3 regions of the Pseudonocardia sp. D17 genome follow, and region 3 is predicted to be linked to each of the others. Evidence: riboswitches for the same ligand, from Rfam matches in the RefSeq annotation. Region 3 holds a riboswitch; each other region holds the start of a gene.
What was found. Region 3 has a riboswitch for S-adenosylmethionine ahead of PSD17_RS18660 (ABC transporter substrate-binding protein). Riboswitches for the same ligand answer to the same signal wherever they lie in the genome.
Positions count from the first base shown of each region.

Region 1 (9,662 bases), on a different contig from region 3:
CGTCGCCGTCAGCGCGGTCGCCGTCGGTGCCGGTCCCGCGGTCGTCGGCACCGTCCGCGGCGCGGACGGCACGCCACTCGCCGCCGCCGTCACGCTGACCGGGCCGTCGGGGGAGCAGATCGGGCGCCTGAGCACCGGTCCGGACGGCACCTACCGCATCCCGGTCGGTGCCGGCGGCCGCTATCTGCTGGTCGCGAGCAGCCCGGCGCGCCGTCCGCACGCCGAGACGGTCGTCGTCGGCGACGGGCCCGTGCGCCACGACGTCACGCTCGTCGGGAGCTTCGCCGTGCGCGGCCGGCTGGCGGACGAGGGCGGTCGGCCCGTCGAACGGGCGACGGTCTCGCTCATCGACGCCGTGGGTGACGTCACCGCGGTCACCACCTCGGCGCCGGACGGCACGTTCCTCGTCGACGCCGTCGCCGACGGCCGCTACACGCTCACCGCCCACCACCCCGGTTGCGTGCCCGTGGCAGCGGGCATCGAGGTCGGCCACGACGTCGTCGACGCCCCCGGCCACGAGATCGCAATGGTCCGACGGGCGCGCCTGATCGGCTCCGTCGTCGTGGCGGGCAGTGGCCGCGGGGTGGCCGGCGCGACCGCGACGCTCACCGACGAGCAGGACCGGGTCGTGGCGACCGCCGTGAGCGACGAGCACGGACGGTTCGCGTTCGACGACGTCGCGAGCGGCACCTACACGCTCAGCACCCGCGGGTACGACCCGGTCGTCCAACAGGTGCGGGTCGAGCCCGGGCGGACCGGGTCGACGCACGTCGAGTTCCCCGCACCCGACGGCAGGGCCGTCCCGCTCGACGTGGTGCCCGCCGAGGGCGGGCGTCCGGTCGTTCACTGACCGCGGCGGGAATCCGAGCGGCGCGCAGCGCGCCGACCCGGAACGGCCGACCATCTATGTAGAACGACATAGTAAGTTGGGGAACGGGCACGCTCGGGCCGTCACGCGCCGCCCGCGGCGAGAGCGGACGCGCCGTCCCCGCCGGCCCCCGCCGCCTCGTCCCGCAGCCGGTCCGCCTCGGCGGCGAGCACGTCGCGCAACGTCTCGAACGACGTGGTCGACCGCAGGCTGCGGCTGATGATCAGGGCGCCCTCGAGGGCGGCGTAGGCCGCGGCGGCGAGCGGGTGGGCGGCCTCGGCGGGCACGCCCTTCTCCGTCAGGCGGGCCGCGAGGATGACGACCGAGTCCTGGAACGACCGGCGGGTCGCCTCCGAGAGCGTCGAGGTCTGCGGCACCTCGAGCACGATCGGCGCGACCGCGCAGCCCTGGCGGTAGCCGCTGGCCACGAGCCGTTCGAGGGAGGCGTCGAGGAACCCGCGGATGATCTCCCCCGGGGTGTCCACGCGCAGGGCGACCCGGTTGATCAGGGCTGTCGTCTCGGCGCTGTGGGTCAGCACCACCTCGGTGCCCAGCTCCTCCTTGCCGCCGGGGAAGTGGAAGTAGACCGAGCCGCGCGGCGCGGCGCTCGCCGCCAGCACGTCGGACATCGCGGTCCCGAGGTAACCGCGCTCGCGGAACAGGCCGCGCGCAGCGGTCACCATGCGGGCCTTGCTGTCGGTGCGGCGAGGCATGCCGACACGGTACATCCGCGGCCGATCGTTGTCCCCGGGCTGCCGTTGACACTATGTCGGGCGGCATATAACGTCCGCCGCCACAGTCCGAGCAGAGGAGGGCACCGTGGCCCAGGCAGCCCCGCAGGTGACCGACGTCGCCGTCGATCCGGAGCCGGGGGGCGGCGACGTCGCCCGTCCCGCCGAGCGACCTGAGGAGGCGCACGTCGCGCGCGAGATGCACGGAGCGCTGGCCGTGCTCACGATGCAGAGCAGGCCGCACAACTTCCTGGGGCCCGACCTCATCGCCGGTGTCCTGTCCGCTGTGGACCGTTCCGTCGCCGACGGCGCCCGCGCGATCGTCCTCCGCAGCGGCCTGCGCAACTTCTGCGCCGGTGCCGACGTCGGGATCTTCGACAGCGCCGACCGTGGCGAGGCCCCGGACGTCGACCTGGTCGACGTCCTGCGGGTCTTCGACGAGCTCCCGGTCCCGATCGTCGCGGCCGTGCACGGCGTGTGCGTCGGTGGCGGCTTCGAGCTGGCGCTCGCGTGCGACCTGATCGTCGCCGCCCAGTCGGCGAAGATCGGCTGCGTCGAGGCGACGATCGGGATGAACCCGCTGATGGGGGCGATGCAGCGGATCACCGACCGGGCGGGTTCGGCGCGCGCGAAGGAGATGGCGCTGCTGGCCCGCCGCTACGACCCGGCGACGTTGGAGCGCTGGAACGTCATCAACCGGGTCGTGCCCGACGACAGCCTCGAGGGGGTCGCGCTGACGCTCGGTCAGGAGCTCGCGCACGGCCCGACCGTCGCGCACGCCTCGACGAAGGCGGTCATCTCCTACGCGGCGGGCCACGGCCCCCGCGCGACCGACGCCGTGATGGCCGAGCTGCAGAAGGACATCTGGACGTCGAACGACCTCAAGGTCGGCCTGCGGTCGCTCGCCCAGAACGGGCCCGGCGCCGCCCGCTTCGAGGGTCGGTAGGCCGACGATGCCCCTTCCCCTCAGCGGTCTGCGCGTCGTCGACTTCTCCCGGGTGCTCGCCGGCCCGCACTGCGGCAAGCACCTCCTCGACCTCGGCGCCGAGGTGATCAAGGTCGAGCCGCCCGGTGGTGACCTGTCGCGCAGGGCGTTCCCGGTCCAGGGCGCGGTCACCGGCTACTACGCGCAGCAGAACTCGGGCAAGCGCAACATCAGCGTCGACCTCAACGTGCCGGAGACGCGCGAGGTCGTGACGGCATTGTGTGCGACGGCCGACGTCGTCATCGAGAACTTCCGGCCCGGGGCGCTCGGCTCCTTCGGGCTCGACTACGCCTCCGTCGCGGCGGTCAAGCCCGACATCGTCTACGTCTCGATCAGCGGCTACGGCCAGCGCGGCAACTGGGCCGGCCGGATGGCCTACGCGCCTACCGTCCAGGCCGAGGTCGGCTTCACCCGCAACACGTTGTGGCACTTCGACGCCGAAGGTCCACGGCGACGGACCGACGCCCTCTCGCACGCCGACGTCTACTCCGGGCTGCACGCCACGATCGCCCTGCTCGCGGCCCTGCAGCACCGCGCGGCGACCGGCGAGGGCCAGTACGTCGACGTCGCGATGGCGGCGGTGATGACGTCGATCAACGAGCGCGTGCACGTCGATCTCGCCGACCACGACCTGGGCTCGGAGCGGCCGGTGCTGGGCGCCACCGACGCGCCGTTCTTCACCAGTCCCGAGGGCGATCCGTTCGTGGTCCCGATGAGCCTGGTCGGCTCGCTGACGTTCCAGTTCTACTGCAACGCGATGCGCCGCCCCGACCTGCTCGACGACCCGCGCTTCCTGACCCCGCAGCTGCGCGAGGCCAACTTCGCCGCCCTGCACGCGATCGTCCAGACCTGGATCCACACGTTCGACACCATGGGCGCGCTCGACGCCCAGTTCGACGAGGCCAAGATCGCGACCGGGATCGTCCGCGGCATCGACGAGTTCGCCGCGTCCGAGTGGGCCGAGCAGTGGGGTGTCACCCGCACGGTGTCCGACCGCGCCGCGGGCACGATCACGATCCCGGGCATGCCGTGGCACTTCAGCCGGCACGAGGAGCCTCTCGACGACCAGGTGCCCGCCCTACAGGGCGAGCACAACGTCGAGGTGCTCACCGAGCTCGGGTACGACGCCCAGCAGATCGAGTCCCTCTACAAGGTCGGCGGGCTCGTCGAACCGGCCAGGGAGGGAGTGTGACGCGCTGGGTGACCTACTCGTCCGGACCCGGCGCCCCGCTGCGCGCCGGCGTCCTGCACGAGGGCCGGGTCCACGGCCGGGCGGGGACCGAGACGCTGCTCGACCTCGTCGGCACGGACCTCACCGCCGAGGGGCGCGACGTCCTCGCCGCGCCGGCCGAGGTCCTCGACGAGGCCGCGGTCGTGCTGCACGCACCGATCCCGGTCCCGCCGTCGATCCGTGACTTCATGGCGTTCGAGAACCACGCCGTGACCTCGCTCGAAGCGGTCGGGTCGAGCCTGGCCCCCGCCTGGTACGACGCCCCGGCCTTCTACTTCACCAACCCGCGGGCGGTGGTCGGGACCGGCACGCCCGTCGCGGTCCCGCCGGGCAGCGCGGCGTTCGACTACGAGCTCGAGGTCGCCGTCGTCATCGGGCGGGACGGCTCGGACATCCCGGTCGAGCAGGCGTGGAGCCACGTCGCCGGGGTGACGATCCTGTGCGACTGGAGCGCGCGCGACCTGCAGGCGCACGAGATGGCGGTGGGACTGGGCCCGGCCAAGGGCAAGGACTCGGCGACGACGCTGGGGCCCTGGCTCGTCACGCCCGACGAGCTGGAGCCGTACCGGCGCGGCCACGGGTTCGACCGGGCCATGCGGGCGAGCGTCAACGGTGTCGGGTACAGCGCCGGGACGCTGGCCGACCTGTACTGGTCGTTCGAGGAGATGATCGCCTACGCCTCGCGCGGCACCCGGCTCGTCCCGGGTGACGTGCTGGGGTCGGGCACCGTCGGCACCGGCTGCATCCTCGAGCTCTCCCGGGTGCACGGCGGCGACCGCTACCCCTGGCTCGTCCCGGGCGACGAGGTCGAGCTGTCCGTCGAGGGACTGGGCTCGATCCAGCACGTCGTGCGGGCGGGGGCGACGGTGCTGCCGCTGCGGCAACGGCCTGCGTGAGGCCTGCGTGAGGCCTCCGTGCCGCCCCGCGACCGACGCGCCGTGCCGGTCGCGGGGCCGGCGGGATCAGCCGTGCGCCATGCCGGTCGCGAGCCGGCGGGATCAGCCGTGCAGGGCGGCCCGCAGGGTCCGGACCGCCTGGTCGATCGCGGCTTGCGCGGCACCGGAGTCGCGCAGCGCGTCGACCATCATGAAGTCGTGCACCATCCCGAGGTAGCGGATGGCGGTGACCGGGACGCCCGCGGCGCGCAGCTTGTTCGCGTACGCCTCGCCCTCGTCGCGCAGCACGTCGGCCTCGTCGGTGAGTACCAGCGCGGGCGGCAGGCCGGCCAGCTGCTCGGTCGTCGCCCGCAGCGGTGACGCGGTGATCTGCGCACGCTCGGCCGGGTCGGTCGTGTACTGGTCCCAGAACCAGCGCATGCCCTCGCGGTGCAGGAAGTAACCGGTGTCGTACCGCTCGTAGGAGCCGGTGTCGAAGTTCGCGTCGGTGACCGGGTAGAAGAGCAGCTGGGCGGCGAACCGGACGTCGCCGCGCTCCTTGGCCAGCAACGTCAGCGCGGCGGTCATGTTGCCGCCCACCGAGTCTCCGGCCACGGCGAGCCGGGTGCCGTCGAGCCCGTGCGCCGCGCCGTCGGTGCCGATCCACTGCGCCGTGCGGTAACCCTGTTCGATCGCGACGGGGTAGCGCGCCTCCGGCGAGGGCGTGTACTCGACGAACACCACCGCGACCCCGGCGCCGACCGCGAGCTCGCGGACGAGCCGGTCGTGGGTGTGCGCGTTGCCGAAGACCCAGCCGCCCCCATGCATGTAGAGCAGGGTCGGCAGCGCGCCCGTCGATCCCTGCGGTCGGACGATCCGCACGTCCACCGGACCGGTCGGGCCACCGTCGACGGACACCCACTCCTCGTCGACCGGGGGCTTGGGGGTGTCGCCGGACTGGACGTCGTCGACCGCCTTGCGGCCGTCGGCCGGGTCGAGCTGGTAGAGGAACGGCGGCGTCGCCGTGGCGTCCACGAACGCCTGTGCGGCGGGCTCCAGTACCGGGTTCTCGCTCATCGTCTGCTCCGATCGCTCGATGTGTCCGCGACGTCGGCCGCGGCCTCACAGCGAGAAAGCTATTGCCCAACTAACTTGTGCACAAGTTAATGTGGCGCGTGCTACTGTGGGACACGTGAGTGACGAGTCCCTGCTCCTCGACGACCAGTTGTGCTTCGCGATCTACGCGGCCTCGCGTGCGGTGACGGCCACCTACCGGCCGCTGCTCGAGGAGCTGGGGCTGACCTATCCGCAGTACCTCGTGATGCTGCTGTTGTGGGACAGGGGCCGCTGCTCGGTCAAGGAGGTCGGCGCTGCTCTCGAGCTCGACTACGGCACCGTCACGCCGCTGCTCAAGCGGCTCGCGGCGCTGGGGCTGGTCGAGCGCCACCGCCGCACCGACGACGAGCGCGGTGTCGACGTCGTACTCACCGCCGAGGGGGAGGCGCTGCGGTCCCGGGCCGCCGCGGTCCCGACGCAGATGGGTACGGCCTTCGGCCTGTCCGCGGCCGAGCGCGAGGACCTGCGGAAGCGGCTGCGGACGTTGACCCGGTCGGTGCACGCGTTCACCGCCGAGCGTGTGAGCCCCGCCACCGGATGACCCGGGCCGGGTGCATCCGCGCTGGCTCGGGGCGTACCGGTGTCGTCCCGCATGGTGGGAGCAGATGTCCGGATTGACACCGGTGGGGATCGGGTTCGTACTGTCGGACGACGACGGGCGACCGTCGGAACCATCCAGAGCGGCCGAGAGACCTGGCTCGACGACGCCGCAGCAACCCCCCGTGACCGGGCGAGGGTGCTCATGCCGGGAACGATGGAGGCGGTCGTGAGCACCTACCGGGGGGCCTACCGGCTCCACGTCGACCTGCTGCGGGTGACGAGCGCGAGCTGTCGGGGCTGACCGGCTCGTCCGCCCTGCCCACGTCCCGGGCTCGTCCGCTCCCCGCCGGTCCCGCCGCGCCGGGCACGCTCCACCCGGGCTCGCCCGAAGGACCCGACATCGATGCACCCGACCGCCCTGATCCGGCCACCGCGCGCCCCTCGGACCGCGACGGAGGTGCGCGCGTGAACGGGTCCACCGACCCGCTGCTGCGGGTCCGGGATCTCGAGGTCTCCTACCGGGCGGCCGGCGCCTCGCTGCCCGCACTCCGCGGGGTGTCGCTCGACGTGGCGCCGGGCGAGGTGCTCGCGCTGGTCGGGGAGTCGGGGTCGGGCAAGTCGACGCTGGCCCACGCCGTCGTCGGCCTGCTGCACGCCAACGCCACGGTCGGTGCCGGCAGCGTGCGGCTCGCGGGCGAGGAGGTGCTGGGCCGCTCGGAGAAGGCGATGCGCACGGTCCGGGGCCGGGTCGCCGGGCTCGTCCCGCAGGACCCGACGGTGTCGCTCAACCCGGTGCGCCGCATCGGGCCGCAGGTCGCCGAGGCGCTGCGGGTGCACGGCCTGGCCACGCGGCGCAGCGCCCCGGTGGCGGCCGAGGAGCTGCTCGCCAGGGCCGGCCTGCCGGACCCCGGCGTGCGGGCCCGGCAGTACCCGCACGAGCTGTCGGGCGGCATGCGCCAGCGGGTGCTGATCGCCATCGCGATCGCCGCGGGCCCCGCGCTGCTCATCGCCGACGAGCCCACGAGCGCGCTCGACGCCACCGTCCAGCGGCGCATCCTCGACCACCTCGAGGAGCTGACGCGCGAGTCCGGCACCGCGGTCCTGCTCGTCACCCACGACCTGGGTGTCGCGGCCGACCGGGCCGACCGGATCGCGGTCATGTCCGGTGGGCGGCTCGTCGAGCAGGGGCCGACCGAGCAGATCCTCGCCGGGCCGACCGACCCCTACACGCGCAGGCTGCTCGCCGCGGCACCCGGCCTCGCGAGCGCGACCGCCGCGGCCCGCGCGCCGGCCCGGCCCGTGGTCGCGACCCCTGCGGTGTCGGGGGCGCCCGACGAGACACCGCTGCTCGTGGTCCGCGACCTGGTCAAGGACTTCCCGCTGCCGCGCTCGGCCGGCCGCCGGGCGGTGCACCGCGCTGTCGACGGGGTGAGCTTCGAGATCCGTCGCGGCGAGACCCTCGGGCTGGTCGGGGAGTCCGGATCGGGGAAGTCGACCACCGCGCGGCTCGTGCTCCGGCTGGCCGATCCGACCTCGGGCACCGTCGAGTTCGACGGCACCGATGTCACCACGGTCCGCGGTGCCGCGTGGCGGGAGCTGCGGCGCCGGGCGCAGCTGGTGTACCAGAACCCGTACGCGTCGCTGGACCCGCGCTTCACGATCGCCGACGTGGTCGAGGAGCCGCTGCGCGCCTTCAGGGTCGGCACGCCGGCCGAGCGCCGCGAGCGCGTCGCGGAGCTGGTGGACCGGGTCGCGCTCCCGGCGTCGGTGCTGGCGCGCCGGCCCGTCGAGCTCTCCGGCGGGCAGCGGCAGCGGGTCGCGATCGCGCGGGCGCTCGCGCTGCGTCCCGACCTCGTCGTCTGCGACGAGCCGGTCTCCGCGCTCGACGTCTCCGTCCAGGCGCAGGTGCTCGACCTGCTGGCCGAGCTGCAGGCCGGGCAGGGCCTCGCGTACCTGTTCATCTCCCACGACCTCGCCGTCGTGCGCCGGATCGCCCACCGCGTCGGCGTGATGCGCGACGGGGCGCTGCTCGAGCTCGCCTCCACCGAGGAGCTCTTCGCCTCGCCGCGCGAGGACTACACCCGTGAGCTGCTGGCGGCCGTCGCCGGCAGCCGTTCGCGAAAGGTTCACGCAGCCTCATGAGCGCGCCGTCGTCCTCCGGGCCGTCGTCCTCCGGGCCGTCCTCCTGCGGGCCGGTCCCACTGTCGGTGCTCGACCTCTCCCCGGTCCCGGCCGGAGGCACCGCCACCGACGCGCTGCGGCACACCGTCGAGCTGGCGCAGGCCGCCGAGCGCGCCGGGTACCTGCGCTACTGGGTCGCCGAGCACCACCTCGCCACGGGCGTCGCGTCGTCGTCGACCCCCGTACTGGTCGCCCTGCTCGCCGCCGCGACGCGCACGATCCGCGTCGGTTCGGGGGCGGTGCAGCTGCCGCACACGGCCCCGTTGCAGGTCGCGGAACAGTTCGGGACCGTCGCGGCCCTGCACCCGGGGCGCGTCGACATCGGGCTCGGCCGGTTCGACCTGCAGAAGATCCTCGCGATGCACGCCGCCGGTCGCACCGGGGCCGCGCCGACGCGGGAGCCGGCACCCGAGCGCGTCGTCGACGGCCTGCTCGTCCCGCAGCCGGGCAGGTACCTCGCCGACCTGACGGCGTTCGTGACGCTCGCCGAGCTGCTCGGCATCAGCACGGACTCGCCGCCGCAGGACTACCGGCGCGAGGTGGCCGCGATCCTGTCCTACCTGGACGGCACCGCGCGCGACGCGACCGGGACGCCGCTGCACGTGCTGCCGGCGGAGGGGGTCGACGTCGACGTCTGGGTCCTCGGGTCGAGCCCGGGCGCCAGCGCGGAGGCGGCCGGAGCCCTCGGCCTGCCGTTCGCGGCGAGCTACCACATCGTGCCGCACACCGCGATCGAGACGGTCGAGGCCTACCGCGCCGCGTTCCGGCCGTCGGACCGGCTCGACCGCCCGCACGTCATGGTGTCGGCCGACGTCGTCGTCGCCGAGACCGACGACCGGGCCCGCGAGCTCGCCGCCCCCTACGGCGAGTGGGTGCTCGGCATCCGCACCGGGCGCGGCGCCCGGCCCTACCGGACGCCCGCCGAGGCGTTGGCCCGGGAGTGGACGGCCGAGGAGCGCGCGGCCGTCGCCGACCGTGTGCGCACCCAGTTCGTGGGCTCGGCCGCGCGGGTCGCCGACGGCCTGCAGACCCTGGTCCGCGCCACCGGGGCCGACGAGCTGCTCGTCACGACGATCACCACCGACCACGCCGACCGGGTCGCGAGCCACGAGCTGCTCGCGGCCGAGTGGGCGCG
Region 1 is NZ_BPRG01000257.1:48,658-58,319, forward strand. It holds gene PSD17_RS34970 (MFS transporter) at 1-850, shown strand, start outside; gene PSD17_RS34975 (TetR/AcrR family transcriptional regulator) at 952-1,581, opposite strand; gene PSD17_RS34980 (enoyl-CoA hydratase/isomerase family protein) at 1,688-2,545, shown strand; gene PSD17_RS34985 (CaiB/BaiF CoA transferase family protein) at 2,553-3,776, shown strand; gene PSD17_RS34990 (fumarylacetoacetate hydrolase family protein) at 3,773-4,711, shown strand; gene PSD17_RS34995 (alpha/beta hydrolase) at 4,814-5,767, opposite strand; gene PSD17_RS35000 (MarR family winged helix-turn-helix transcriptional regulator) at 5,883-6,347, shown strand; SAM riboswitch class I at 6,475-6,567, shown strand; gene PSD17_RS35005 (ABC transporter ATP-binding protein) at 6,812-8,488, shown strand; gene PSD17_RS35010 (LLM class flavin-dependent oxidoreductase) at 8,485-9,662, shown strand, end outside.
Region 1: it holds a riboswitch for S-adenosylmethionine, as region 3 does, so the genes downstream of both, PSD17_RS35005 (ABC transporter ATP-binding protein) here and PSD17_RS18660 (ABC transporter substrate-binding protein) in region 3, are expected to answer to the same signal.

Region 2 (9,662 bases), on a different contig from region 3:
GTGTGCCGCGCGGTGTTGCTCGTGTGGCGGTGTGCCGCGGGGCGTTGCTCGTGTGGCGGTGTGCCGCGCGCGTCCGAGTGCCGCGCCGGCGGCTGCGCCCCCGCCCAGCGTTCCACACCCCACCGACTTCTCTCCGATGTGAACGACCGCCCGCGGCGAGTTGTCCCCATGGCAGGCGGCTGTCCACAGTGATCCTGCGGCGCGGCCCATCGGTCCCACCGCGGCCATAGCGTCGCCGACGTGGCAGGTGCGGTGGACTCGCGAGGGCGGCTGGCCGCGGCGTTCCGCGGTCGCGGTCCGAGTGCCCTCCCACGTGCGGCGGCCGACGACCGCGGTCCTGATGCGTTCTGGACCGACCGTCCGGAGTGGATGGCCGAGCCCGCCACGGTGGAGCTGCCGCTCGTGCCGGACGCGGGCATCGGACGCCGCGGTCCCGTCGCCGCGCTGGCCGATCGGCTCCGGCGCCGCCGGGGGTCTGCGGTGCGTCGCTGGGTCCCCGAGGGCCTGCGCGGCGCCCGGCTCGACCCCGGCAGACCGGGTGCGATCGCGCTCGCGCTGGTCACGGCGGTCGCGGCGCTGGCCGCGGCGATCGGGGTGTGGGGAGAGCGGCCGCGGGCCGAGGCCCTCCCGGCGGCTCCGGCGGCGGGGCTGTCCCCGCTCGTGGCGACGACCGCGCCGACCGAGGGTCCGGACGCCGGTCCGATCGTGGTGAGCGTCGTCGGCAAGGTCGCGCGTCCCGGCCTCGTCCGGGTGGCTGCCGGTGCCCGGCTGGCCGACGCGCTCGAGGCCGCGGGGGGCACCCTGCCCGGGACCGATGTCGCGGCGCTCAACCTCGCCCGTCGGCTCACCGACGGCGAGCAGCTCGTCGTCGGTGCGCCCGCCGCCACGGCCGACGCACTCGCGTCCGGGGGTGCTGCCGCCGGGTCCGACGGCGGCGCGGGCGGTGTTCCGGGCGCCGGCGCGCGGATCGACCTCAACAGCGCGACCGTGGCCCAGCTCGACGAGCTGCCCGGCGTCGGGCCGGTGACCGCGCAGCACATCGTCGACTGGCGTACCCGCAACGGCCGCTTCAGCCGGGTCGACCAGCTCCGCGAGATCGACGGCATCGGCGAGCGGAAGTTCGGCAGGCTCCGCGAACTGGTCGTCGTCGGATGACGCGCCCGGCCCGCGACGGCGCCTGCGGCGCCCCTGGGGACCTTGACAGTCCCGAACAGGAGCGTCCCCGTCCCGACCTGCGACTGGTGCCGGCCGCGTCGGCGGCATGGGCGGTCGTGCTCGCGGGCCTCCTCGGCGGTCCGTGGGTGGCGTGTGTCGCCGGGATGCTCGGCCTCCTCGGCCTCGCGTGGGTGGTCCGGTGCCGGCGCGACCGCGGCTGGTTCGCCGGCGTCGTCGCAGCACTGGGGTGCGCGGTCGCCGCCGCGGGGGTCGTCGGCGCGAACGTGGCGCTCGTCGCCACGCATCCGCTCGCCGACGCCGCCGCGCGCGGCGCCTCCGCCACCATGCGCGTCACGCTGACCGACGATCCACGCCCGGTCCGGGTGAGCGGTGGGTTCGGTCCGGCGCAGGTCACGATCACCGCTTCGCTCGACCAGGCGCGGGCCGGCGCCGGGGTGTGGACCTCCGGGGGCCGGGTCCTGCTGCTGGCGCCGGCCGAGGGCTGGGAGGTGCTGCTCCCCGGGCAGTCGGTCCGCGCCGAGGGGCTGCTCGCACCGGCCGCCCGCCACGACCTGACGATCGCCGTGCTGCGCGTCCGCGGGTCGCCCGCCGAGGTCGGCCCCGCGCCGTGGTGGCAGACCGCCGCAGGCGGGCTGCGCGACGGTCTGCGCGCCGCGTCCCGGACGCTGCCCGAGCGGTCCGCCGGGCTCTGGCCGGGCCTCGCGGTGGGCGACACCCGTGACCAGTCACCCGAGGTGGCCGACGACTTCCGCGCCGCGGGGCTCACCCACCTGACCGCCGTCAGCGGAGCGAACCTCGCCGTCGTCGCGGGGGCGGTGCTGTTCCTCCTGCGGCTGCTGCGTGCCGGGCCCAGGACGTGCGCGGTGGGCGCGGTACTCGCGCTGCTCGGGTTCGTCGTCCTCGCGCGGCCGTCACCGAGCGTGCTGCGGGCGGCGGTGATGGGTGGGATCGTCCTGCTGGCGTTGGCGCTGGGCCGCCGCAGGTCGGCCGTGCCCGCACTCGCCGGGACCGTCGTGGTCCTGCTGCTCGGTTCGCCACGGCTGGCGGTCGATCCGGGGTTCGCGCTGTCGGCCGCGGCGACCGCGGCGCTCGTGCTCGTCGCGCCCGGCTGGGTCCGGCGGCTGCGGGCCCGTGGCGTCCCGCCGGGGGTCGCCGAGTCGATCGTGGTTCCGGCCGCGGCCGGGCTGGCGACGGCGCCGCTGGTCGCCGGGCTGAGCGGGACGGTCAGCCTCGTCTCGCTCGTGGCGAACCTGCTGGCCGCGCCCGTCGTCGCACCCGCGACCGTGCTCGGGGTGCTCGCCGCGCTCGTCTCGGTCGTCGGCAGCGGGCCGGCGGTCGTGTGTGCCTGGCTCGCGAGCCCAGAGGTGGGCTGGCTGGTGCTCGTCGCCGACCACGCCGCGGCGATCCCCGGAGGTGTCGTGCCGTGGCCGGCGGGCTGGCCGGGCGCGCTGCTGCTCGTCGCGGTGATCGTCGTGGTCGGCGTGCTCACCCGCTCCCGGCGGGTCCGCGCGCTGCTGCTCGCGGTTCTCGTCGGGCTGCTGCTCGTCCTGGTGCCGACGAGGGTCGTCCCGGTCGGCTGGCCGCCGGGCGGCTGGGCCGTCGTGGTGTGCGACGTCGGGCAGGGCGACTCGCTCGTGCTGGCGACCGGCTCACCGGGGCACGCGGTACTCGTCGACGCGGGTCCCGACGACGGCCCGACCGACGACTGCCTCGCCCGCCTCGGGGTGCGCGTCCTCGATCTCGTGATCGTCAGCCACCTGCACGCCGACCACGTCGGCGGGATGGCGGGCGCGCTGCGCGGGCGAACGGTCGGGGGCATCGCCGTCGGACCGTCACGGCAGCCTCTGGCAGCGCTGCGCAGGATTCAGGCGCAGGCTGCGCGGGCGGGGACGACCGTCGTCACTCTCGACCCCGGCAGGCGGCTGAGCTGGCCCTCGCTGGTGATCGACGTGCTCGGACCGCTGCACCCGGCGCCCGACGTCGATCCCGACGACGGTACCGCCGTCAACGACGGGTCGCTGGTGATGCGGGCACAGACCCGTGCCGGATCGGTGCTGCTCACCGGCGACGTCGAGCTCGCGGCCCAGGCCGATCTGCTCGCCTCGCACGTGCCGCTGCAGGCCGACGTCCTCAAGGTGCCGCACCACGGCTCGCGCTACTCGTCGCGGGAGTTCCTCGCTGCCGTCGCGCCGCGCGTCGCGCTGGTGTCGGTCGGGGCCGGCAACACCTACCACCACCCCAACGAACCGCTGCTCGCCGTGCTCAGTGGCGCGGGCGTCGTCGTCCGCCGCACCGATCACGACGGCGACACGGCCGTCGTCGCGGGGGACGAGCCGGAGCGCCCGGCCGTCGTCTCCCGTGGCGACCCGTTGCCCGCCCGCCGCCGACGATCTCGACGGGCGGTGCGGGCGGGATCAGCCGCGCCCGGCGAGGGCCTCCTTGACGGCCTTGCTGCTCGACGCGACCGTGGCGGTCGGGCCGACCCGGTCGGCGACGGCGTCGAGGGTCTTCAGGCCGTCACCGGTGATGAGCAGGACGGTCTCGGCGTCGGGGTCGATCTTGCCGGCCTCGATGAGCTTCTTCGCGGTCGCGACGGTGACACCGCCCGCGGTCTCGGCGAACACGCCCTCGGTCCGGGCGAGCAGCTGGATGCCGTCGCGCACCTCGTCGTCGGACACGTGCCCGATCGCGCCACCGGTGCGGCGGACCGCGTCGAGGACGTAGGGGCCGTCGGCGGGGTTGCCGATCGCGAGCGAGCGGGCGATCGTGTCCGGCCGCACGGGCTGGACGACGTCGTGCCCGTCCTCGAACGCCTTCGCGACGGGCGAGCAGCCGGTGGCCTGGGCGCCGAACACCTTGTACGGCGTCGCATCCACCAGGCCGAGCTTGCCGAACTCGGCGAACCCCTTGTCGACCTTGGTCAGCTGCGACCCCGACGCGATCGGGACGACGATCTGCTCGGGCAGCCGCCAGCCGAGCTGCTCGGCGACCTCGTAGCCCAGCGTCTTCGAGCCCTCCGCGTAGTACGGACGGACGTTGACGTTGACGAACGCCCATTCCTCGTGCTCGGCGGCGAGCTCGGTGGCGAGCCGGTTGACGTCGTCGTAGTTGCCGTCGACGGCCAGCAGCGTGCCGCCGTAGACCGCGGTGGTGAGGACCTTGGCCTTCTCCAGCGACGAGGGGATCAGCACGACGGAGTCCCAGCCCGCGCGGGCGGCCGCGGCGGCGACGGCGTTGGCCAGGTTCCCGGTCGACGGGCAGCACAGCACGGTGAAGCCCAGCTCGCGGGCGGCGGCGAGCGCGACGGCGACGACGCGGTCCTTGAACGAGTGCGTCGGGTTGCCGGTGTCGTCCTTGACCCAGAGCGACCGCACACCCAGCGCGGCGGCCAGCCGGTCGGCCTTGATCAGCCGGGTCATCCCGGGCTCGGTGTTCGGGTGCGACTGCACGTCGGACGGCACGGGGAGCAGGTCGCGATAGCGCCAGATCGACTGCGGGCCGGCCTGGATCGACTCCCTGGTCACCGCCGGGAAGTCGTAGGCCACCTCGAGGGGCCCGAAACACTCGGGACAGGCGAACTCCGCGGCCAGCGGGGTCTCGTGGCCGCACTCACGACAAGACAGGGCTCGGGCGGGGCCCAGATCGAGGGAGGTGGTCTGCGCAGCGGCAGTAAGGGTCATCGGAAGATCTCCTCATCTTCCCCGCGACGTGCGGGTCGGAATTGGCACCGTGATCGTCACGCGCGATGGTCGTGCGACGCCGGTTGCCGGGGCTTCAACGGGCCGTTCCCTCTGCCCCTCTGGATGAGCCATATTCGGTTGTCCCGCGGCAGACCGCGGTCACGTTCACCCATTACCGTACGACACCGGCGTCGTCCTCGCGAAGGCATGGTCCGTGATGTGGGAGGCGGGTCACGGCTGCGGCCCGTCGTGGGCGACGATGGTGGACGTGACCCCAGCCGCCTCGGACGGCCGCCCCGAGCCCGTCAACCTCGTCATCGGCGAGGAGGAGCTGCTCGCCGAGCGGGCCGTGCAGGAGGTCGTCGTCCGGGCGCGCGCGGCCGACCCCGAGACCGAGGTCCGGCGGCTGCGCACCAGCGAGGTCGACGCCCAGGAGCTGGCCGAGCACCTCAGCCCGTCGCTGTTCGCCGAGGGGCGCGTGGTCGTCCTCTCCGCGGCGCAGGAGGCGGGCAAGGACATGGTCGCCGCCGTACTTCGCTACGCCGCCGAGCCCGCCGACGGGATCGTGCTGGTCCTGCAGCACCAGGGTGGTGCCCGTGGCAAGTCCTTCGCCGACGACCTGCGCAAGGCCGGAGCGGCCGTCACCCGCTGCGAGCGGCTGACCCGCCCGGCCGAGCGGGCCGACTTCGTCAGGGCCGAGGTCCGCCGGCTCGGCGGGAAGATCACCGGCGACGCGGTCGACGTGCTGCTCGAGGCAGTCGGTTCGGAGCTGCGGGAGCTGGCATCGGCGGCCGGCCAGCTGGTTGCGGACACCGGCGGGGTCGTCGACGAGAAGGCCGTCCGGCGCTACCACCGCGGCCGGGCCGAGGCGACGGGGTTCACCGTCGCGGACAAGGTCGTGGCCGGCGACCGCGAGGGCGCGCTGGAGGCGCTGCGGTGGGCGCTGGTGCTCGGCGTCGCGCCGGTGCTCGTCGCCGACGCTCTCGCCGACGCCGTCCGCACCCTGGCGAAGGTCGGTGCGGCCGGACGCGGCGACCCCAACCGGCTCGCCGGGACCCTCGGGATGCCACCGTGGAAGATCCGCAAGGCGCAAGGGCAGGTGCGGTCGTGGCGGCCGGAGGGGCTCACCGTCGCGTTCGCGGCCGCCGCCGAGGCCAATGCCGACGTCAAGGGCGCGGCCGCCGACCCGGAGTTCGCCCTGGAGCGCGCAGTGCGTCGCATCATCGACGCCCGCGACATCCGCTGACCCGCACCTGCTCGCGGGTCGGGTGTCGCCCCGTCCCTCGTCGTGGACCTCGCCGGGCACTGCCGCCGGCTACAGTGCGGAGCCCGGTCGTGATCCCAGAGCCTCCCGACGAATGCCGCGTGCGCCCGAGGCGTGGCCCCGTCCCCGAGCGCGACCGCTGCGCTGTCCACTGCGCCGGGGACGACGCCGAGGTTGCCCGCGGGCCGTCGTGCGCAACCTGAGTGCTGTTGATCGGGCCGGGAAGGACGGCGAGGTTCCGCGCGGACGGTCGGGCGCAACCTGAGTGCTGCCGTCGGGCCGGGGGCGGCGGTGGGGTTACGTGCGGGCGAGTCGGTGCAACGTGAGTGCTGGCGATCGGGCCTGGGGGAGGACGGTGGGGTTGCGTGCGGGCCGTCGCGCGCAACCTGAGTGCTGGCGATCGGGCCGAGGGCGACAGTGGGGTTGCGCTCGGGTTCTCGCGCGAACCTGAGCTGCCGATCGGCCAGGGACGACGGTGAGGTTGCGCTCGGGTTCTCGCGCGCAACCGCAAGGCTCTCCCCGTGCCCAGGAGCGCGGCCTCGACTCGCAGCAGGGCCACGACTCGCACGGACTCGGCCCGCCCCCAGCTCCGGCGCTCAGCCCCGACCCGCTCAGCCCCGACCCGCTCAGCCCCGACCCGCTCAGCCCCGACCCGCTCAGCCCCGACCCACGGCGCCTGACGGCCTCGCCGGGTCGACTCGGCCCGGCCAGCGGCCGGAGTGCGAGCGGGGGCGTCCTGCGAACACACCAACGGCGCCGTCCGCAGTGCGGACGGCGCCGTCGAGGTGTGGGTCCGGCGTGGGCGCCGGAGCCGCTCAGCTCTCCGAGGAGGAGAGGGCGTGGGCGCGCCGGGCGATCGCCGACTTGCGGTTGGCGGCCTGGTTGCGGTGGATCACACCCTTGCTGGCGGCCTTGTCGAGGGCCTTGGCGGCGGCGCGCTGCAGCTCGACGGCCTTCTCGGTCTCGCCCGCCTCGGCCGCCTCACGGAACCGACGGATGGCGGTCCGCACCGACGACTTGACCGCCTTGTTGCGCTGGCGGCGCTTCTCGTTGGTCTTGACCCGCTTGATCTGGGACTTGATGTTGGCCACGCGTTTGCCTCGAGTCTTCCTGCCTGGAACGTGTACGGGGGCCGGCGTTGCGACCCGTACCGCGGATCGTGCGACCCGGATCGAGCGAGCACGCCGTGCGCTCGGTCATCCATGCTAACAGCGGCCCCGTCGACCCCCGACAAAGCCCCCGTCGGGTGACCGTCTCGACCGCGGGATCGTCGTTCCCGCTGGCTACGGTTTCCCCATGACCGTAGTACTCGTGCACGGGAACCCGGAGATCGCAGCCGTCTGGGGCCCGCTGGTCGCGCACCTCGGTGCCGAGCGGCCGGTCGTCAGGCTGTCCCCACCGGGGTTCGGGGCGCCGCTCCCCGACGGGTTCCCGGCGACGGTCGAGGCGTACCGCGACTGGCTGGTCGGGGAGCTGGAGGAGCTGACCGCGGGCGGCGCCGAGATCGACCTGGTCGGCCACGACTGGGGTGGCGGCCACGTGCTCAACGCCGTCATGGCGCGCCCGGACCTGGTGCGCAGCTGGGCGAGCGACGTCGTCGGCGTCTTCGACCCGGAGTACGTATGGCACGAGCTCGCGCAGTGCTGGCAGACGCCGGGGGAGGGTGAGCGCGCGGTCGAGACGATGGCGGCCAGCCCGGTCGCGGAGCGCGCGCGGCGCCTGGCGGCCCGCGGGATGGACGCGGCGGTGGCCGACCGGGTGGCCGCCGGGTTCGACGACACGATGGGCGAGTGCATCCTGCGGCTCTACCGCTCGGCCGCGCAGCCGGTCATGGCCGACCTCGGGGCGGGGCTGGCAGCCGCCGCACAGCGCCCGGGCCTGGCGATCATGCCGTCCGAGGACACGTTCGCCGGCACCGAGGAACAGCGGCTGCGGGCGGCGGAGCGGGCGGGCGCGCAGGTCGAGACCCTCGACGGCCTCGGGCACTGGTGGATGACGCAGGACCCGGCCCGTGGTGCGGCGGCGCTGACCCGGTTCTGGTCCGGTCTCTGACGCGCGCCCCGGCGGGCGAGGGTCACACCGCGCGCAGGTCCAGCGTGAGCTCCGCGGGCGCCCCCTCGACGAGCCGGACCGGGATCCCCCAGTCCTGCTGGTAGCGGTGGCAGGCCGCGAAGACGCCGTCGCCCTCGTCGCACGCCGCGGCGGCGACGCTGACCGACAGCATCCCTTCGGCGACGTCGGCGGCGAGCTCCACCGAGCGCACCAGGCCGGGTGCGGTGCCGGCACCGCTCACGAGCAGCGACGGCGGGGAGGCGCCGACGGTCAGCGAGGTCGGATCGCCGAAGCGGTCGTCGAGGTGCTGGCCGGTGGGCGGGGTGAAGGCGACCGTGAGCCGCAGCGGGCCGGGGGCGAGATCCGTGCGGGACCGGTGGACGCGGTGTGCTCCGGCGTCGACCCGGGCGCCCGCCGGGACGGGCAGCCGCACGAGCCGGTGCGCGGCCGACTCGACGACGACGAGCGTGTCGCCGTCGACCAGGACGTCGGAGGGCTCGCGGAGGTCCCGGGCCAGCGTCGACACGGTGCGGGTCGCGGGGTCGTAGCGGCGCAGCGCGCCGTTGTAGGTGTCGGCGATCGCGACCGAGCCGTCGGGCAGCACGGCGACGCCGAGCGGGTGCTGCAGCAGCGCCTCGTCGGGCGCGGACCCGTCGCGGAACCCGAAGTCGAACAGCCCGAGCCCGACGGCGGTCGTGACCGCCGCGCCCGCCGCGGGGGACGCGACGACCGAGCGCACCGCCGAGGTCTCGGAGTCGGCGACCCACAGGGTGGCGTCGGTGCCGACGGCGAGGCCGGACGGCTGGGCGAAGAACGCGTCGGTGAGCGGTCCGTCGCGCAGACCCTCGTTCGTCGTGCCGGCGAGGACGGTCGTGGTCCCGGTCCGCGGATCGAACGACCACAGCTGGTGCGAGCCCGCCATCGCGACGACGACCCGGCCGTCCCACCACGCGACGTCCCACGGGGTCGAGAGCTCCTCGGCGGTCGCGCCGACCGCGATCCGCTCGCGCAGCTGGGCGCCCGTCCCGGCGAGCGTGCGGACCTCCCCGGAGGACAGTCGCAGCCCCCGCAGGGCATGGTTGACGCTGTCCGCGACGACGACGTCGTACCCCACGTCCGCGGCCACGTCGGCCGGCAGCGCGACGAGGCCCTGCGGTTCGGAGAACTCGGGGTCGGCGCCGTCGCGCAGGCCACGCCGCCCGTCGCCGATCCGGCGGCGCTCGGTGACCAGGTCCTCGTCGAGCTCGACGAGCTGGTGGTGGGCGGTGTCCGAGACGAGGTAGGAGCCGCCGGGCAGCGCGATCACCTTGCCGGGGAAGCGCAGCGCCGTCTCCGGCTCCGCAGGCGCGATGTAGGGGCCGTCGCCGCGGTGCAGCGTGCCCGCGGCCTCGTGCTCGGCGACGAGCTCACCGATCAGCACGTCGAGCCCGTGCGCGTGGCCCTCCCCCGACAGCTGTGCGACGACGTAACCCGTCGGGTCGATCACCACC
Region 2 is NZ_BPRG01000234.1:69,374-79,035, reverse strand. It holds gene PSD17_RS32090 (ComEA family DNA-binding protein) at 241-1,155, shown strand; partial or broken gene PSD17_RS32085 (DNA internalization-related competence protein ComEC/Rec2) at 1,152-3,422, shown strand; gene thrC (threonine synthase) at 3,591-4,856, opposite strand; SAM riboswitch class I at 4,866-4,986, opposite strand; gene holA (DNA polymerase III subunit delta) at 5,116-6,102, shown strand; gene rpsT (30S ribosomal protein S20) at 6,936-7,211, opposite strand; gene PSD17_RS32065 (alpha/beta fold hydrolase) at 7,417-8,172, shown strand; gene PSD17_RS32060 (NHL domain-containing thioredoxin family protein) at 8,195-9,662, opposite strand, start outside.
Region 2: it holds a riboswitch for S-adenosylmethionine, as region 3 does, so the genes downstream of both, thrC (threonine synthase) here and PSD17_RS18660 (ABC transporter substrate-binding protein) in region 3, are expected to answer to the same signal.

Region 3 (9,662 bases):
GCCGCGCACGTCGAGGTCGGGGAGGGCCGCGGTCAGGTCGGCCGCGCTGCGCTCCAGCATCTCCCGGCTCACGTCGATGGGCAGGTACGTCGTCGGCCGACGACGCAGGCACGCCGCGAGCAACAGCCGGGTCTTGCGGGCACTGCCGCTGCCCAGCTCCGCGAGCCGGGGGGTGTCGAGCGCCGCGGCGACCTCGGCGGCGTGCCGGCCGAGCAGCGTCCGCTCCACCCGCGTGAGGTAGTACGTGGGCAGCTCGGTGATCTCCTCGAACAGCTGCGAGCCGATGCTGTCGTAGCCGAAGTGCGGCGGGATGCGGGGGACCGGTTCGCGCAGGCACGCCGCGAGGTCCGCGCCGTCGTCCCAGAACCCCGCGTCGACAGGCTCGACCTCGACCGACACCTGTCAGCCCGCGGACCCGGCGGGGGTGGTGCGCAGGCTCGTCGTGCCGCGCTCCCAGCACCCCAGCAGGTGCTCGCCCATCCGCTCCGCGAGCAGCGAGCTCGCGCGGATCCCGAAGACGACGTCGGCCGCCAGCTCCGGTTCCGCGGCCAGCAGCGGGTCGAGCACGCTGCGCCGCACGACCTGCTCGTGCACCGCGTCGGCCTCGACGTGCTCGTCGTAGAACCGGATCGCGGCGGGCCCGCAGCCCAGCCGGCGCATGGCCTTGACCAGCCGCTCGGACCCCGGCGACGACGTCAGCTCGACCATCGCGAACTGCCCGACGGACGCGCCCCGCAGCCCGCGGTGCAGCCCGCACAGGGTCATGAGGTTCACCTCGGCGAGTGTGGCGCCGGGGGCCTGCTCGACGTAGGCGCCGTACGCGTCGCTCAGCCCGATCTCGACCATCATCTCCGCGAACAGCGTGGAGTGCATGCGCTCGGGACGTCCCGAGCCGTACTCGTCGTGCTCGACGGTGACCAGGCCCGCCTTCGCCGGCCCCGACAGCCGCGGGATCACCCACGCCTGCGGGTCGGCCTCCTTGAGGTGATAGATCGACCGGTGCGCGACGTACTCGCGCAGCTGCCCGAGGGTCCCGTCGCGCTGCAGGTGGTGCGACACCCCGCGCACCCCCGGCCCCACCGGCTCGACGAGCAACGACTCCACCTCGGCGGCGACGTCGTCGCCCGGTTCGACGTCGGCCCGCAGCGCCGCGAGGAAGACCTGCTCCAGCTCCCGGCGCAGGCCGAGGACCGCCGGGTCCCACTCGCGGTCGTCGTCGACGCCGGCGAACCCCCGGTAGTGCAGCTCGTAGCAGCAGTGCAGCGCGAGCTGCAGGTCGTCGCCGTAGGGGTCGGCGTCCGCGGTGTCGACGGCGGGGACCGGATCGCCGCGCAACGCGGCGACGACGGCCCCGGACAGCGGTCCGCGCGGCGTGGGCAGCTCGGGCGCCGCGGTACGGGGGCGGTCCAGCGTCCCGGTCATGCCTCACGTCCTTCCTGTCGCACCTTGCGCCGGTGGCTCGCGTCGCAGATCGGGTAGCGCTTGCTGCGGCGGCAATGGCACACGGCGGTGACGGCGCGGTCCGAGCGCACCCGCGACCCGTCGGGCAGCTCCAGCTCGACCGGGCCGCTGACCAGAGCCGGGCCCTCCTCGGTCAGCACGATGCGGGTCGGCTCCGGCCGCCCGAGCCGGTGCTCAACCACGACGGGCCTCGACGACGACCAGCTCCTCGAGGTGTGCGCCCGGCTCGATGAGACCGCTGCGCTCGAGCAGCTGGGCACGCGAGCGCATCACCGGCCCGAACGGGATGCGCGCGCGGTCGACGACGTCGGCCGCCAGCCCGGCGGCGGCGAGCCGCTCGAGCGTGCGCTCGGGGCCGCACACCGCGGAGTGCACCAGCAGCAGCGTGCCGTCGTCCTCGAGGTGCTCGGGCGCGCCGTCGCAGATCCGGTCGAGGATCGCGCGCCCGGTCGGGCCCGCGTCCCAGCTGCGGCCGCGGGTGTGCCGGGGCAGGACCGAGGTCTCCGACGGCACGTACGGCGGGTTGGCGACGATCAGCCCGAACCGGCGGCCGCGCACCGGCTCGTACAGGTCGCCGCGGTGGACCCGGACGGGTGTGCGGTGCAGCAGGAAGTTCAGCCGCGTGGTGGCGACGCAGCGTCGGGAGAGGTCGACGGCGGTCACGGACTGCGCCCCGGCCCGCGCGCCGGTGAGCGCGAGCGCCCCGGTTCCGGTGCCGAGGTCGAGGACGTGCCGCCCGTGTGCGAGCTGGGCGACGCGGCCGGCGAGCAGGTGGGTGTCGGACTGGGCCTTGTACACCCCGGGAGGACAGAGAAGGATCACGTGCGGTCCTCGGTGCGGACGGGGGTCCGCGCGGACCCGTGGACGACGGCAGGCATATCGGTCCATACCCGGCTCGGCGGCGCTTAAGCCTGTTCCCCGTCGGCCGCCGCTGCATCCCGTCGCCGGCGGCTCCGTATCGACACTCCGGTATTGACACCCCGCGGGCCTCGCTGCCTACAGTGGCAGCAGACCCATCCAGAGCGGCCGAGAGACCCGGCTCGACGACGCCGCAGCAACCCCCCGCCCCGTGCGGGTGCGGGTGCTCCCGCCGGGGTCGATGGAGGACGTCATGGACGGCACCCGGCCGGCGTTGTCGCGGCGTCGTCACGTCGACTTCGGACGCACGGAGGCCGCGCTCTGTCGGTGACCCCGCCCGCCCCCCCGGTCACCCCTCCCGACATCGGAGCAACGCCATGTCCGTCGACGCCGTGCCCACTCACACCCCGCCCACTCACACCCCGCCCACTCACACCCCGCCCATCCACACCCTGCCCGCACCTGCCCGCTCGATCTCCGCGGAGCCCTCGCCACGGGAGCGGCGCCGCGCGCACATCGCCGCCCGGCTGCTCGACGGCCTCGAGTCGCTCCTGGAACGCAACCGGGCGCTGCTCGGTGACCCGGACGCGGGTGCGCTGCACGTCGAGCTGATCGCGGCGGAGGTCGCGCACGAGCTCGCGATCGCCCGCGCGGCGTTGCGGCGCGCGCCGGCGCTGCAGCCGCCGCGGCCCACCGGCCCGGCCGGCGCGCCGAGCACCCCGGCCGTGCCCGGCGAGCCCACACGACCCTGATCCCGCCCGCGGCGGGCGCCGCGACGCCGGCGGCCGGGCAGGCGCCCGGCCGCCGACGGGGCCGTCGCGTCCCGAGCCGAATGTCCGGCGCATCGGCGACCGCATCCCGAATCGTCCTGCGGAATGGGATCGGGGCCGCGGTGTTCGGACAGGTCGATCCCGTCGACACCGCGTTTCGGTCCGTGTGTGTCACATCGTCGCCCGGAGGATTGACGCCGCCCGCGTCCATGTACGTAGAGTGCAGAAGTTCCTCCGGGGACACACCATCCAGAGCGGCCGAGAGACCTGGCTCGACGACGCCGCAGCAACCCCCCGCCCGAGCGGGTGCGGGTGCTAAAGCCGGGAGCGATGGAGGATGCGATGTTCCTGGGAGTGCGGCGGTTGCACGTCGACCTCAAGCGCACGGCCGGAGCGGTCTGTCGGGTCTGACGACCCTGGCCCGTCCACGCTCGTGCACGAGAGGTCACCTCATGGCCCACCTCCGTCTCGCCGTCGCCCTCGACGGCGCAGGATGCGCAGCGAGTACACGGGCTCGACCCTGCGCGACAACCTCGGCCTGCACCCGCCCGTGGGCCTCGGCGAACCACACCGGCCACGCGCCGTCCTGACCCCGAACCCGTCCGACCGCCGACCACGACCGGCCCCGTCCGGCCCACCCGCCGACGGGGACGCTCCCTCCCGAAGAAGGAACCACCGATGACCGCACGATCGCGCCGGGCAGCGATGTTCCCGGCCCTCCTCGCCGCCGCCGCACTGGTGCTGGCCGCCTGCGGCGGGGGGAGCTCGGGAACGGAGGCCGACGCGGGTCCGCCGCGGGCCGGCGGCACGCTCACCTTCGCCGTCGGCAGCGACGCGGGCTGTGTCGACCCCCAGCAGGTCGCGAGCAACGACACGATCTACTCCGTGCGTCAGCTGGTCGACTCGCTGACCGACCAGGACCCGAGGACCGGAGAACTGAAGCCGTGGCTGGCCACGGCGTGGCAGACCTCCCCGGACGCCAGGAGCTTCACCTTCACCCTGCGGACCGGGGTCACGTTCTCCGACGGCACCCCGCTCGACGCCGCGGCGGTGAAGGCCAACTTCGACCGCATCCCGTCGCTCGGGGTCCGCGCGGCGCTCGCGAAGGGCTACCTCGCCGGGTACGCGGGGACGACGGTGCAGAGCCCGACGCAGCTCACCGTGAGCTTCACCCAGCCGAACGTCCAGTTCCTGCAGGCAACCTCGACCCACAGCCTCGGGATCCTGTCGCCGGCCTCGGTCGCCAGGTCCGACGACGACCGCTGCGCCGGTGTGATCGGCTCGGGTCCGTTCACGCTGCAGAGCTATGTCAAGAACGCGTCGATCACGCTCGCCAAGCGGCCGGGCTACGACTGGGGCTCGTCGCTGTTCGCCCACCCGGGCGAGGCGTACCTCGACACCCTGCGGTTCACGATCGTGCCGGAGTCCGGTGTCCGGACCGGCTCGCTGCAGTCCGGTGAGGTCGACGCGATCGGCAGCATCGGGCAGCAGGACGAGGCGCCCCTGACGGGTGCCGGCGACCAGCTGCTCGCCCGCTCCAACCCGGGAATCGTGTTCGGCATCGGGTTCAACCTCAGCAAGCCCGTCGTCGCCGATCCCGCTGTGCGACAGGCTCTGTCGTTGGCGATCAACCGCCAGGACATCGTGGGCGGGGTCTTCCCGTCGCAGACCAGGGCGGCGACCAGCGTGCTGGCCTCGACGACGCCGTCCTACGCCGACGAGTCGGCGCTCGTCGTCTTCGACGCGGCCAAGGCGCGGTCCGTCCTCGACGCGGCCGGCTGGGTCCCCGGGCCCGACGGCATCCGCGCCAAGGACGGCCAGGAGCTCACGATCCCGGTCACCTACGCCCCGGTCGCCGGGACCAACCAGCCGGCGCTGGAGCTGATCCAGCAGCAGGCCAAGGCCGTCGGCATCGACATCCGGATCCAGCAGGTCCCGGTCGCGCAGCTGGCGAGCCAGCAGGCCGCGGGCGACTTCACCGCACTGTGGGGCAACCTGACCCGGGCCGATCCCGACCTGCTGCGCAGCCAGTTCTCGGTCGCCGGCTCCAACTTCTACCGGATTCCGCAGAGCCCGCTCGAGCCGGTGCTGGTGGCCCAGGCGGGCGAGCCGGACCCGGCCGAGCGCACCCGGCTCGTCGGCCAGGCCCAGCAGCTGTTGCTCACGCAGGGCTTCTACGTGCCGGTCGTCGAGCTGACGACGGTGCTGGCGGTGGGGCCGACCGTGCACGGCGTCACGTTCGACGCGTCGTCGCGCATCCAGCTGCACGACGCGTGGAATTCGGCCTGACGGTTCGAGGAACGGAGCTCGTCGTGCGCGGGGGAAGTGACCCGGGGGAAGTCGTGATAGGGGGAACGTCGTGACCGTGCCGACCGAGCGGGTGACCCCGTCGTGACCCGGTACCTGGTGCGGCGCATCGTCACCGCGGTCGCGGTGCTGTGGGCCGCCTACACCGTCAGCTTCGCCGTGCTGTACCTGTTGCCCGGCGACCCGGTCACGACGATGGCGAGCGGCGGGCTCGACGGCGAGCCGCTCTCGCCCGCCGCGATCGAGGCGCTCAAGGCGCGCTACGGCTTCGACCAGCCGGTGGTCGTGCAGTACGGCAACCGGCTGTGGGAGGCGCTGCACGGGAACCTGGGCACGTCCATCCAGACCGGCGAGGACGTGCGGAGCGCCGTCCTGGCGGCGTTGCCACCCACGCTGCAGATCGCGCTCGGCGGCCTGCTCGTCGCCGTCGTGCTGGGCACCGTGGTGGCGGTCGTCGCGACCTACACACGGTTCCGCTGGCTGCGCCAGGGCCTCATGGCGCTCCCGTCGCTGGCGGTCTCCCTGCCGGTGTTCTGGGTCGGGCTGATGCTGGTGCAGATCTTCGCGTTCGACCTGCACCTGCTGCCGTCGGTGGGGTCGACCGGCTTCCGGTCGCTGGTCCTGCCGTCGGTGACGCTCGGCCTGCCGACGGGCGCGCTGGTCGCGCAGGTGCTCGCGAAGAGCCTGCAGACCGCGCTCGACGAGGCGTACGTCCAGACCGCACGGGCGAAGGGCGTCGGGCGCGGCGCGATCCACCTGCGCCACGCGCTGCCCAACGCCGTCATCCCGGCGCTGACGGTGCTCGGCTACGTGGCCGGCAACCTGCTCGCCGGGACGGTCGTGGTGGAGACCGTCTTCACCCGGCCGGGACTGGGCCGGCTCATGGTGCAGGCCGTCGGCGTCCAGGACATCCCGATGGTCCAGGGGATCGTGCTGTTCTCCGCGGTGGTGTTCGTGGGCGTCAACCTGCTGGTCGACCTGGTGTACCCGGTGCTCGACCCGAGGATCACGAGGGGGGTGCCGGCGACCGCATGACCGAGCTGCTGATCAGGCCGGACTCGACGGAGGCCGCCGCGCCCGCGGGCGTGGCCCGGTCCGAGCCGTTGTCGCGCAAGGAGCGGCGCCGACGGTTGCTGCGCTTCCTCGGCCGCAGACCGGGGCTCCTCGCTGCGGTGGTCGTCGTGGCGCTGGTGCTGCTCGCCGCGTTCGCGCCGGGCGTGCTGGCGCCGGGCGACCCGAACGTCGGGGTCGTCGCCGACAAACTGCGCCCGCCCAGCGGCGCGCACGTGTTCGGGACCGACTACCTGGGCCGCGACCTCTACACACGCGTCGTGCACGGCGCGTCGCTGTCGCTGCAGGCGACGCTGATCGCCGTCGCGGTGGCGCTCGTCGTCGGCGGGCTGATCGGCCTGCTCGCGGGCTTCGTCGGCCGCTGGGTCGACGAGGCGCTCATGCGCGTCGTCGACGTGCTGCTGTCGATCCCGGCGATCCTGCTCTCGCTCGCGCTGATCACCGCGCTCGGCTACGGCACGGTGAAGGTGGCGATCGCGGTGGGGGTGGCCAGCGTCGCGAGCTTCGCCAGGGTGATGCGGGCGGAGACCCTGCGCATCCGGCAGTCGACCTACGTCGAGGCGGCCAGGGCGATCGGCACCCGCCGGCACGTGACGCTCGCGCGGCACGTGCTGCCCAACGCGGCCGGCCCGGTGCTGGTGCTCGCCGTGCTGGAGTTCGGGCTGGCGATCCTCGCCATCTCCTCGCTGTCGTTCCTCGGCTACGGCGCGCCGCCGCCCGCGCCGGAGTGGGGCTCGCTGATCGCCGAGGGTCGCAACTACCTGGCGACGTCGTGGTGGCTGTGCGCGCTGCCGGGCCTGACGATCGCCGCCACCGTGCTGTCGGTCAACCGGATCTCCCGGGCGCTCGACGGGGAGTGGGCGCGGGCCCGATGAGCGCACGGCTCGTCGACCGCCGCCCCGGCCACACCGGAGAAGGGGTTCAATGAGGTTCCAGGTTCTCGACATCGTCCCGCACACACCGCACCCGGTGACCGGGGAGATCGTCTCGGTCCACGAGCGGCTGCGCCGGGTCGTGGAGACCGCGGTGCTGGCGGAGCGTCTGGGGTTCGACTCGTACGCCGTCGGTGAGCGGCACGCGGGGGAGTTCGTCTCGTCCGCACCCACGGTGCTGCTCGGCGCGCTGGCCCAGGCCACGAGCCGGATCCTGCTCTCGACCGGGGTGACGGTGCTCTCGCTGCTCGACCCGGTCCGCGTCGCGGAGGACTACTCGACCATCGACCAGCTCTCCGGCGGCAGGCTCGAGATCGTGATCGGGAAGGGCAACGAGGACAAGCACTTCCCGCTCTTCGGGCTGGAGCTCGCCAAGCAGTACGAGTACCTCACCGAGAACTACGAGCTGCTGCGCCGGCTGCTGCGCGAGGAAGGGGTGTCGTGGAAGGGCACCCACCACGCGGACCTCGACTCGGTGACGACGCACCCTCGCCCGTTCGACGGCCCGTTCCGGATCTGGCACGGGTCGGCGACGTCCACCGTCGCGGTCGACCTCGCCGCGAGGTGGGGCGATCCGATCTTCTCGGCGAACGCGTTGCAGCCCAGGGAGAACTACCTGGTGCTGATCGAGCGCTACCGCGAGCAGCTGGTGGCCAACGGGCACGACCCGGCCGTCGGCTACGTCGGCTCCGGCTCGGGCGGGCTGTTCCTCGCCGACACCGACGCCGAGGCCGTCGCGCAGTACCGGCCGATCTACGAGGGGTTCGCCGCGAAGATGCGCGCCGCGCACGCCGGCGACGACCGGCCGGGCAAGGTGACGTCGTTCGCGACGATCGAGGAGGCCGTCGCGCACGGGCCGGCGCTGGTCGGGACGCCGGAGCGGGTGGCGGAGAAGATCGTCGACTACCACAAGTCGTTCCGGCACGACGTGCAGTCGGTGTCGGTCAACCCGACGCTGCCCTACGCGCAGCAGCAGGAGGTGCTGACCCGATTCGCCGAGGAGGTCGCCCCGCTGGTGCGGCGCGAGGTGACGACGACCCTGTGGGGCCCGCACGATTCCGGCCGGGCGAAGGGCTTCACCGCCTGACCGGAGCCCCGGCCCCCGGAGGCGTGCGTGTCGCCGGGACGGCCGGGGCGGCCGTGGCCGAAGCGGTCAGGGCACCGGCCTCGACCGCTCCGGGGCGTGCTCCGGGTGCGGCGCGAAGTCCGCCGGACGGGTGCCGCCCCGGCCGGTGAGCTCGCCGAGCCGCCCCATGGTCCACAGCTCGAGCGCGACGACCGCGAACGCGATCACGAACCCGGTGCACGCCAGCGCGACGGCGACGTCCTCCCACATGGTTCCTCCTCGCCTCGACACGGAAATGTCGTGTCACGACATATAAATATCGTAGCACGATGGAAGTCCTCCGGGTTCCCTCGATCGGTCAACCGGTTCGGCTCGCGACGATCTCCGCGGCCAGGTCGCGCAGCTTGCGGTTGCGCAGCTGACTGGCCTCACGCAGCGCGGCGAACGCCGCGTCACGCGTCACGCCGTCGCGGACCATCAGGATTCCGATCGCCGCGCCGATGGTCCGGCTGCTGTCCAACGCCTCCCTCAGCTGGTCGGCGCGGTCCCGGGCCGCGGCGGCCGCCAGCACGAGGCCCGCGGCGACCGCAGCCGCGGCGACGACGTCGTCCCCGGGGGGCGGCGTGGCCAGGTAGACGTTCAGGCTCGCGGGGACGACGTCGGGCAACGGATGGCTCAGGACGGACCGGATCGCGGTCTCGGCGCGCATCCGGCTGCGGAACCCGGGCCAGCGCCGGTCGTCGGTCGCCGCGAGGTCGAGCCGCACGGGCTCGCCGGCCGTCAACGCATGCAGGCACGGGCTCTCGCCGACCTCGTACTGGATCCGGTCCGCGCGCTCGGCCAGCGGATCGCTCGCCGCGGCCGTGGCCGGGCGCGCGCCGACCCGGCGGGTCACGCTGACCGAGGCGACCCCGGGGACCCCGTCGCGCACGAGCGCGACGACGGCGGTCTCGACCGCGCTCCCGGCCGGTCGCGGCCCGCCCGCGGCCGACAGTGCTCCCGCGGCCGAGGGTGCGCCGAGGTCGAGCAGGAGCGCGAGGAGGTCGGCCGGGGGGAGATCGTCACCGCGGCCGTCGACCTCTTCGGGACCTCCGGTGCCGGGCTGATGGTCGCCGACGAGCAGGACACGCTGCGCTACGCGGCCGCGACCGACGGGCCGGGCCGCGTCCTGGAGGAGGTGCAGAGCGAGACCGGGCA
Region 3 is NZ_BPRG01000113.1:106,239-115,900, reverse strand. It holds gene PSD17_RS18685 (L-histidine N(alpha)-methyltransferase) at 1-399, opposite strand, end outside; gene PSD17_RS18680 (iron-containing redox enzyme family protein) at 403-1,422, opposite strand; gene PSD17_RS18675 (CDGSH iron-sulfur domain-containing protein) at 1,419-1,643, opposite strand; gene PSD17_RS18670 (HemK2/MTQ2 family protein methyltransferase) at 1,636-2,283, opposite strand; gene PSD17_RS18665 (hypothetical protein) at 2,697-3,071, shown strand; SAM riboswitch class I at 3,332-3,426, shown strand; gene PSD17_RS18660 (ABC transporter substrate-binding protein) at 3,768-5,378, shown strand; gene PSD17_RS18655 (ABC transporter permease) at 5,481-6,431, shown strand; gene PSD17_RS18650 (ABC transporter permease) at 6,428-7,342, shown strand; gene PSD17_RS18645 (LLM class flavin-dependent oxidoreductase) at 7,392-8,486, shown strand; gene PSD17_RS18640 (hypothetical protein) at 8,553-8,735, opposite strand; gene PSD17_RS18635 (ANTAR domain-containing protein) at 8,824-9,249, opposite strand; gene PSD17_RS18630 (GAF and ANTAR domain-containing protein) at 9,253-9,662, shown strand, end outside.